3 regions of the Paenibacillus naphthalenovorans genome follow, and region 2 is predicted to be linked to each of the others. Evidence: predicted binding sites of a transcription regulator. Region 2 holds the regulator's gene; each other region holds the start of a gene.
What was found. Region 2 encodes LexA, which represses DNA repair genes until DNA is damaged. Its sites were predicted from a motif close to CGAACATATGTTCG; they were not measured.
Positions count from the first base shown of each region.

Region 1 (3,284 bases), 1.1 Mb from region 2:
CGGAATGAAATTGGTCAATGAGGGCGGTTATTTGGTGACGGCTAGCTGTTCTTACCATATGAGGCCGGAGCTGTTTCTGGAGACGGTTCACGCTGCGGCAGTGGATGCGGGCAAAACGCTCCGCTTGATCGAATTCCGCAGCGCCGGAAAGGATCATCCCCGAATTTTGGGAGTGGAAGAAGGAAATTATTTAAAATTTGCTATATTTGAAGTGCGCGGCAGGCGATAACCGAAAAAGCTTTGCAGCGCTGAGATACCGTTTAAGAGGAGAGGTGTCGTTAAATTGGGGAACATGCGTTTGAATGAAGCGATTCGGGGACGGCGCAGTATCGGACGGGTGAAGCAGGAGCCGATCACCCGCGAACACATTGAAGAGGTGCTGGAGGCGGGAAACTGGGCACCAAGCCATCACGGTACCGAACCGTGGCGTTTCTTCGTCATGACGGGCAAAGGTCGGCAAGCGCTGGCGGATGCCTATGCCGATATTGCTTCGGAAGCAGCTCCACAGCTTACGGGGGAGGAGCTTGAAGCGATGCGGGCGAAGCAAGCGGCCAAAGCGTTTCGCGCACCGGTTGTGATCGCTGTGGCGGTTTCGCCGTCGGATCGAAAGGGAGTGATCCGGATCGAAGAGTTTGCCGCAGCGCACGCCGCTGTGCAAAATATGCTGTTGACGGCGCATGCATTGGGCCTTGGAGCGATTTGGCGCTCCGGCGAACCGATGTACCACCCGCGGATGAAGCAGGCTTTTCAGCTGACCGAGAAGGAAGAAATGGTCGGGCTGCTGTATATGGGGATTCCGGATATGCCGCATCCGGAAGGCAAACGGAAACCGGCAGCGGATAAAACGGTTTGGATGACGGATTGACGTTCAGCAGATGCAAATGGATAACAGAAGGGCGATATCCGATACGGATACCGTCTTTTTGGCGTAAGGGGGTTCATTTTAACACAAAAAACCCTGTTCATTCCATTGGGGGAACGAACAGGGCTTCAACCTGCACAACCGGAATCCATCATTTTACACCTCTTTATACTGCATCGAACGAAGGACGGAACATGCTCTTATTCGATGTCGTTATATCCGTATTTTGCCAACAATTGATAAGACTCTTCTCTTATTTCCAAGAAATAATCGATAAACGAATTTAAAAATGTAATCATTGAAAATGACCTCCTCTTTTTATTTGCGGGCTTTTTCACCGTGGTATGCTGTGTTATGCCGGTCTTACAAACGGTAGTTTTTGGCTTTGCCGTAGCTTTATTATCGCTCCGGCCGACGCCTTTTGACAAAGTCGATATCTTTTCATGAAAGCGGCAATCATTGCCAATGAAAACCAATGAAAACGTAAATCATAGACCATGCTCTTACGATTTCGGGGTTTTACGCAGGATTTCATTGCCAATCGAAAATAAACCAGGAGGATTGGATGACCGCAGGTTCAAAAAATGCTCACATCAAGAACGTTTGTTCCTGTTTTTGAAAATATGTTATAATGACCAAAACCTCCCTTTTCCCAACACATGAGGATTTTGGTAGAATAATAGAGTTGAGGTAAATCCTACGCAACGGAGGAAGCGATCATGGCGTTTCGTTTTGTGCTTGGCCGTGCCGGGAGCGGAAAAACGACGTTTTGTCTGAACGAAATCAAACAAAAGCTCATGGAGAAGCCGGAGGGGCGTCCGCTGATTTGGCTTGTGCCGGAGCAGGCGACGTTTCAGGCGGAGTATGCGCTTGTATCCGCGCCTGAACTGGGGGGAACGCTGCGGGCGCAGGTTCTCAGCTTTCGCCGTCTGGCCTGGCGGGTTATGCAGGAGGTTGGGGGGACGGCCCGTCTTCCGATCGATGAAACCGGGAAGAAGCTGTTGCTTCACCGGATTATACATAGGAATAAAGAGCGTCTGCGCCGATTTCAAGCGTCTGCGGATCAAATGGGTTTCTTGGACCGTTTGAATCAGCTGTTCAGCGAATTTAAACGATACTGTATCACATCCGAAGGGCTTAGCGGATTTTATTCGGAGCGTTTCGGATCCCAGAGCGGCCCAAGCGGTTCATTGGAGGACAAGCTGCACGATCTGCAGTTGATTTATGCCGAATTCCAGACTGAACTGTCGAAGCTTTACCTGGACGGAGAAGATTATTTGACTCTGCTTGCCAGGCAGCTTGGCGAATCGGATTACGTTCATGGCGCCGAATGCTGGGTGGACGGATTTCACGGGTTTACGCCGCAGGAATTCGCGGTGCTGGAGCAGCTTGCCCGGCATGCGGGGAATGTGACGCTTACGTTGTGCCTTCCCCGGCCATATGTGAATGGGGAAGGTCTGCATGAGCTTGATTTGTTCCACCCGACGGCACGCACGATGCTGGAGCTGCAGGAGCGGCTGCGGCAGCAGGCTATCCATGTAACGGATCATATTGTGCTGCCTGATTCCCCTCCCGCCCGCTTTCGGCATAATCCGATGCTTGCTTATCTCGAAGCGCATTGGGGGGACGGAGTCAAGAGGCCGTTTCCCGAACCCGCGGAGGTCCGCAAAGGAACGGGTTCGTCCGTCCGTATCTTCGCAGCGGTCAGCCGCAGGGCGGAGGTAGAGGGGGTGGCCCGGGATATTGTAAAGCTTGTGCGGGACGAAGGCTTGCGTTGGCGCGATATATCCGTTTCCGTCCGCAGTGTTGAAGCCTATGGTGATTTACTGGCCGGAACGTTCCGCGATTACGGTATCCCGCATTTCTTCGATCAGAAGCGTTCGGTGCTGCATCATCCGCTGGTGGAACTGATTCGCTCGGCGCTGGAGACGGTGCTCACCCATTGGAAATACGATGCCGTGTTTCGATGCGTCAAAACCGGACTGCTCCTGCCCTTTGCGGAAGATAAGGAACTGCAGGGAGACCGCATACGGATCGACCGTCTTGCCATGGACCAGTTGGAAAACTATGTGCTGGCCTTTGGTATTCAAGGCTCCAAATGGACGGATCCGAAGGATTGGACTTATTCCTATAGAACGAGCCTGGAGCAGGATGATGCGGAGGCCGGTGACGCGGACGAGGCTTTTTTAACGAAAATCAATGCTTGCCGGCGGGCGGTAGCAGGGCCGCTTGGCGAACTGCAAAAGAAGCTGCGGGAGAAAACCGCGGTACAAGACCGCGTTCAAGCGGTATACGAGCTCCTCATCGGACTCCGGGTGCCGGATCGCCTGGAAGCATGGAGCCAGAGCTCGCTTCATTTGGGCGAGCCGGAGAAAGCGCGGGAGCATGCGCAGGTATGGGAGCGGGTTATGGATATGTTCGA
Region 1 is NZ_CP013652.1:923,288-926,571, forward strand. It holds gene IJ22_RS04440 (class I SAM-dependent rRNA methyltransferase) at 1-229, shown strand, start outside; gene IJ22_RS04445 (nitroreductase family protein) at 293-865, shown strand; gene addB (helicase-exonuclease AddAB subunit AddB) at 1,582-3,284, shown strand, end outside.
Region 1: addB (helicase-exonuclease AddAB subunit AddB) is a predicted target of LexA. The motif match lies at 1,459-1,472, and genes of this name have one in related genera.

Region 2 (3,284 bases):
GGTCAATATGATACCCGTTTATCCCTATTATGGAAAAGAAACGAAATGTATCGAGGAGCCGGTTGCATTCCCGCCTCAACATCAGCCCGTGCAGCCCGGACTGGAGTACAAAATGACGCCCCGTCCGATTTTTGAAAACCCGCACTACGTCGGCAGCGGCAAGCTGCGCGGCAAGGTTGCAATCGTTACCGGCGGTGACAGCGGCATCGGTCGGGCGGTCGCCGTCGCCTTTGCCAAGGAAGGAGCCGATATAGCCATCCCGTATTTATATGAGCATCGGGACGCATACGAAACAAAACAGCGCATCGAGCAGCTCGGCAGAGCATGCTTGCTCATACCCGGCGACCTGAGGATGGAAACGGTGTGCCGGGAAGCGGTATATCAAACGCTCCGCACCTTTGGAAAAATCGATATCTTGATTTTGAATCAGGCCGTTCAGTTTCCGCAGGAAAGCGTGTCCGACATTTCCGCCGAACAGCTGCACAATACGTACAGCACGAACATTTACCCGATGTTCTATATGACGAAAGCCGCGCTTCCCTATCTGAAGCCGGGAAGCGCGATTGTGAATACGGCCTCGATCACCGCATATAGAGGTGCACCCGAGCTGATCGATTATTCTTCCACAAAAGGAGCCGTCGTCTCGTTCACGCGTTCGCTGGCTCTATCCTTGGTGAAACGGGGAATTCGGGTCAATGCCGTCGCTCCGGGGCCAATCTGGACTCCGCTGATCGTCTCCAGCTATTCGGCGTATGAAGTATCGCGCTTCGGCCTGGATACTCCGATGAAGCGTGCAGGGCAGCCGTTCGAGCTGGCTCCGGCTTACGTGTTTCTGGCATCAGATGATTCCAGCTATGTGACCGGTGAGGTTGTCCATGTCAACGGTGGAGCTATGGTGACGACGTAGATTTTTGGTTTTTCTAATTGAGGATCATATATAAACAAGCCTAAACAAGCCGCTTATCCGCATAACGCCGGAACAGGCTTATTTTACGCAGATCATATGCTTGCAAACGCTCAACAAGATTTCCTGCGGTGCACTGGGCTCATAAAAAGTGGATTTCAGCGGTAAAATCCTTCTTCGCTTTCCAAAGACTCGCCATAAATGCGTTGATATAAAAAATCCCTTTCAACCGGCGGAATCGGCGGTGAAAGGGAAAAAATTATTGAATATTTCTGAATACACCAATGACTTTGCCCAAGATCGTGACGTTCTTGAGTCTCAGCGGCTCCATCGTCGGGTTCTCAGGCTGCAGTCGAATATGATCCTTTTCCTTATAAAAGGTTTTCACTGTCGCTTCATCGTCTTCGGTCATGGCAACGACAATATCTCCGTTATTGGCGGTTTGCTGCTGGCGTACGATAACATAATCCCCGTTATGAATACCGGCCTCGATCATACTTTCTCCGATTACGCTTAGCATAAAGACGTTATCATTTTTTACATAATGGCTGGGCAGCGGGAAGTAATCCTCGATGTTCTCCGTCGCGGTAATAGGTACGCCGGCGGTAACGCGCCCGATCAAAGGCACTCTGGCAACCGATACGGAGAATGCGCCGTCCGCCGAGCTTCCGTCCAATATTTCAATAGCTCTCGGCTTCGTCGGGTCTCTGCGAATCATTCCTTTCTTTTCCAAACGTTCCAAGTGCCCGTGAACTGTGGAACTGGATGCCAGTCCCACAGCCTCTCCGATCTCTCTTACTGAAGGGGGATAGCCTTTTTCTCTGACCTCATTCTTGATAAAGTCTAGAATCGCCTGCTGCCGATTGGAAATTTTGCTCAAGATCATCACTCCATTTTTGGTAATCATTACTTAGAAGTATAACATAGAACCGGAGTTCGTACAAACATAAGTTCGAATAAATGGTTGACACAAACAAATGTTCCTGATAGATTAAAAACAGAACAAATGTTTGGAGGTCGATCATGATGATTCAAAATTCTCGGCTTATACATAACTATCATTCCCGCCAGGTAATGCTAACCAAGCATAATGATAATAATAAGGGAACATATGTTCACGCTGCCGTTTTGGGTGCCTTGCTTTTTTGTGCAGTGTTCTTTATCTCTACGATGTTCAGCTTCTTTTTTGACCAAGATGTTCATGCGGCATCCTCGCAGCCTCAGATATATTCTTACGTGGAGGTTGAATCGGGGGACACGCTTTGGAGCATTGCCTCTCAATATGCGGACCAAGGACAGGATATAAGGGAATATATACATCAGATCAAAGGGATCAACCATCTTAAGAATTCCCATTTGCAAGTAGGACAAAAATTGTTGCTTCCCTAATCGCTGCGCATGTGCCGTATTGCTTCTCTTGACAATCAGATTCGGTAATGTCAAAGTATAATTTGAAATGACATTACCGGGAGGATCGGCATGAGTGAATCGAATCATGATGCATTGGTGCGGCGAATTAACGAATTGGCCCGCAAAGCGAAATCGGAAGGGCTAACCGATGCCGAACTGGATGAACGCAATGGATTAAGAAGGAAGTATATCGATTCTTTTAAAACCTCCTTGCGTGGTCAACTGGATAACATCAAGTTTGTTGATCAGGAAGAGAAGAAGTAAGAAGGGGGGTTAAGGGATGAATTATCGTGTTTTGGGCAAAAGCGGAATTGCCGTTTCCGAGCTTTGTTTAGGAACAATGACATTCGGAAATACGACAAACGAACAAGACTCGATTGAAATGGTTCATCGTTTTTTGGATCGCGGAGGAAACTTTATTGATACGGCGGATGTGTATGTCTCCGGTGTTTCCGAAGAGATCGTGGGAAAAGCGATTCGGGAGCGTCGTTCCGATGTGATCTTGGCGACCAAGGTACGCTTTCCTACAGGTAATAATGTCAATCACGTCGGTTTATCCCGAAAACATATTCTCGACGGTGTGGAAGCCAGTCTTCGTCGATTAGGCACTGATTATATCGATTTATATCAAATGCATGTATGGGATCAAATTACGCCCATAGAAGAAACATTGAGAACTTTGGATGATCTGGTTACTTCAGGCAAAGTACGGTATATCGGCTGCTCCAACTTTTTGGCCTATCAGCTGATGAAATCATTAAGCATCAGTGACTTTAATCGTTATGCCCGTTTTATCTCCATTCAACCGCAGTACAGTTTAGTATGCCGTACAATGGATCGTGAGGTTTTGCCTCTTTGTTTGGAGGAAAACGTTGGTGTGATCCCTTGGGCTCCTCTTGGCGGCGGCTTCTTGACAGGAAGATATGTTCGTGGACAGGAACCGACGGAAGGGCGTTTGGCGTCTAAAACG
Region 2 is NZ_CP013652.1:2,046,594-2,049,877, reverse strand. It holds gene IJ22_RS10225 (SDR family oxidoreductase) at 8-907, shown strand; gene lexA (transcriptional repressor LexA) at 1,164-1,784, opposite strand; gene yneA (cell division suppressor protein YneA) at 1,928-2,293, shown strand; gene IJ22_RS10210 (DUF896 domain-containing protein) at 2,384-2,578, shown strand; gene IJ22_RS10205 (aldo/keto reductase) at 2,595-3,284, shown strand, end outside.

Region 3 (3,284 bases), 700 kb from region 2:
ATTTGCCCGCGGGACGAAGCTTGAAATCGGCGAAATTGCGAAGGTAAGAATTACCCATTCATTCGAATTTGACTTGTCCGGGGAGGTCGTGGCATGAATTTGGCCAACCGGATCACGTTGGCGAGAATATTTTTAGTCCCGATCATTATGTTCTTTTTGCTCGTTAATGTGAAATTTCCCCACATCCGGATCGATCAGTTCAGCATTACGTATAACCAGATTATCGCGGCGCTGATCTTTATCGTGGCTGCGAGTACGGATAGTCTCGACGGCTACATTGCCAGGAAACGGAAGCTTGTCACGAATCTCGGCAAGCTTCTGGACCCGCTCGCGGATAAGCTTTTGGTGTCTGCCGTTCTGGTTTCCCTGGTGGAGATGGATAAGCTTGGGGCGTGGATTGTCATTGTCATCATCAGCCGCGAGTTCGCCGTCACGGGCCTTCGTCAAATTGCGCTGCTTGAAGGCATCGTCATGGCGGCAAGCAAGTGGGGAAAATGGAAAACAGCGGCGCAAATAACGGCGATTATCGCACTGCTCCTGAACAATTTTCCATTCGCTTTCATCGATTTCCCGTTTGACGTTGTCACCAGCTGGATCGCCGCAATTATTACCGTTTATTCGGGTATCGATTACTTTGTTAAAAATAAGCATGTGCTCAACTTTGACGAACAAAAACAGTAGGTGTTCCTATTGTTTTTGTTTTATTTGGAGGCGAAACGTATTATGAAAGCGGAAATTATTGCCGTCGGAACCGAACTGCTGATGGGACAGATTGTGAATACGAATGCACAATATTTGGCACGCGGACTTGCGGATATCGGTGTCGGCGTTTATTTTCAGACGGTAGTAGGCGATAACGCTTCACGGATAAAAGAAGCGCTGCGCCTTGCCAAAAGTCGCGTGGATTTAATTATATGCACAGGCGGGCTTGGTCCAACGCAGGATGATCTGACAAAAGACGTCCTTGCCGAGGTGCTCGGACAAAGCCTGGTGATTCATCAGCCGTCGCTGGACAAGATGAAGACTCTCTTTGAAGGCCGGGGAATTCCCATGGTTGAGAGCAACATGCGTCAGGCGCTCATGCTCGAGCATAGCGATCCTCTTGCCAACGATACGGGACTTGCGGTCGGCAACGCCGTGACGCATGAGGGAACGCATTATATTCTGCTGCCGGGCCCCCCAAAAGAAATGAAGCCGATGTTTGATCGTTATGCACGCCCATGGATCGAGTCCAAGATGGATCATGTACAGCCTCTTTATTCTTTGATGCTGAAATTTGCAGGAATCGGTGAATCGTCACTTGAACATGCGCTGATCGATCTGATTGAAGCCCAGTCCGATCCGACGATCGCTCCTTACGCCAAAGAAGGGGAGGTGGCCATTCGTCTTACGACCCGGGCGGCGTCGGCCGATGAAGCGGCCGGAAGGCTTAAGCCGCTGGAACAGGAGATCCGCAGCAGGCTTGGCGAATACATTTATGCGGCGGAGGATATTTCTTTGGAGCAGCATATCCTGCAGACGCTGGCCTCGCAAGGCAAGAAGCTGGCCGTAGCGGAGAGCTGTTCGGGCGGGCAATTGAGCGACATGCTGACCTCCGTTCCCGGCAGCTCGGATGCGTTTGTAGGAGGTATCATCAGCTATTCGAATACAGCGAAACATAAGCTTTTGAAGATTCCTATGGAGCAGCTGGAGGGCGACGGGGCGCCGGGCGCGATCAGTGAAGAAACCGCCGCCGCTATGGCCGAGAATGTAGCGGAGCTGACCGGAGCCGACTATGGCGTTTCTATTACCGGCGTTGCCGGCCCGGGCGAATCGGAGGGAAAACCCATCGGACTCGTTTACGTAGGCATTGCCAGGCGGGGGGAGAAAGCCTCTGTCGTCAAGCTGCAGCAGTCCGGCAACCGGGAGACGATAAAGCTGAGAGCATCCAAAAGTTCGCTCTACCATCTCTGGAAACTTTTAAAGTCATAGTTGCCACCATTCGGAAAATCAGGTATAATACATTATAGCGGAAGTACCGTAACAAGCCCACAACCTTTGTTACGGTTTTTCTTTTGTTCCACATGCGAATGTATGTTCGAAAAACAGCTTGGCAACGGGTGAAAAACCCGCTATGATGTAATTATACGAATATGAAAAAGGAAGTGAGTCTCTTGACAGACCGGCGCGCAGCCTTGGAGAATGCACTACGTCAAATTGAGAAACAGTTTGGTAAAGGATCCATTATGAAATTGGGTGAATCTGCCCATATGCAGGTGGAGACGATTCCTAGCGGTTCGCTTGCATTGGATATCGCCCTGGGGATCGGTGGTTTTCCTCGAGGTAGAATTATAGAGGTATACGGACCGGAATCTTCCGGTAAAACAACGGTAGCACTGCATGCCATTGCCGAGGTGCAGAAGGTAGGGGGGACGGCTGCCTTCATCGATGCGGAGCATGCTTTGGACCCGCTGTATGCCAGCAAGCTTGGCATCAACATTGATGAACTGCTGCTGTCCCAGCCGGACACAGGCGAACAAGCGCTCGAGATCGCGGAAGCGCTCGTGCGCAGCGGAGCGGTCGACATCATTGTTATTGACTCTGTAGCGGCACTTGTACCAAAGGCCGAGATCGAAGGAGAGATGGGGGATTCCCATGTCGGGCTGCAGGCTCGCTTAATGTCTCAGGCGCTGCGCAAGCTGTCCGGAGCCATTAACAAATCGAAGACGATAGCCATCTTCATCAACCAGCTGCGGGAGAAGGTCGGCGTAATGTTCGGAAACCCGGAGACGACACCGGGCGGACGAGCCCTGAAGTTTTATTCCTCGATTCGCCTCGATGTGCGCCGCGTGGAGACGATTAAGCAGGGAAATGATATGGTCGGGAACCGCACGCGGATCAAAGTGGTCAAGAACAAAGTAGCCCCTCCGTTCAAGCAGGCAGAGATTGATATCATGTATGGCGAAGGCATATCCAGAGAGGGCAGCATCATAGATATTGCAACCGAGATGGATATCATCCAGAAGAGCGGTGCATGGTACTCTTATAACAATGATCGGCTTGGTCAAGGACGGGAGAATGCGAAGCAGTTCTTGAAGGAGAACAAGAACATTGCGGATGAGATCGAAAAGCAGATCCGGGATAACAGCAATCTGGTCACTTCGGTTGGAGCGAACATGGATGAAGAGGAAGAAGAGGATTTCGCCGTACCTTTTGAATAACCTCCACGTCACATCAGCTACTCCGATGCGCCGGTAGATTGCACATAGCGATTTCACCAACCAGGGCAAGGGCACCTTTACGAT
Region 3 is NZ_CP013652.1:1,343,326-1,346,609, forward strand. It holds gene rimO (30S ribosomal protein S12 methylthiotransferase RimO) at 1-97, shown strand, start outside; gene pgsA (CDP-diacylglycerol--glycerol-3-phosphate 3-phosphatidyltransferase) at 94-681, shown strand; gene IJ22_RS06490 (competence/damage-inducible protein A) at 724-1,971, shown strand; gene recA (recombinase RecA) at 2,154-3,200, shown strand.
Region 3: recA (recombinase RecA) is a predicted target of LexA. The motif match lies at 2,067-2,080, and genes of this name have one in related genera.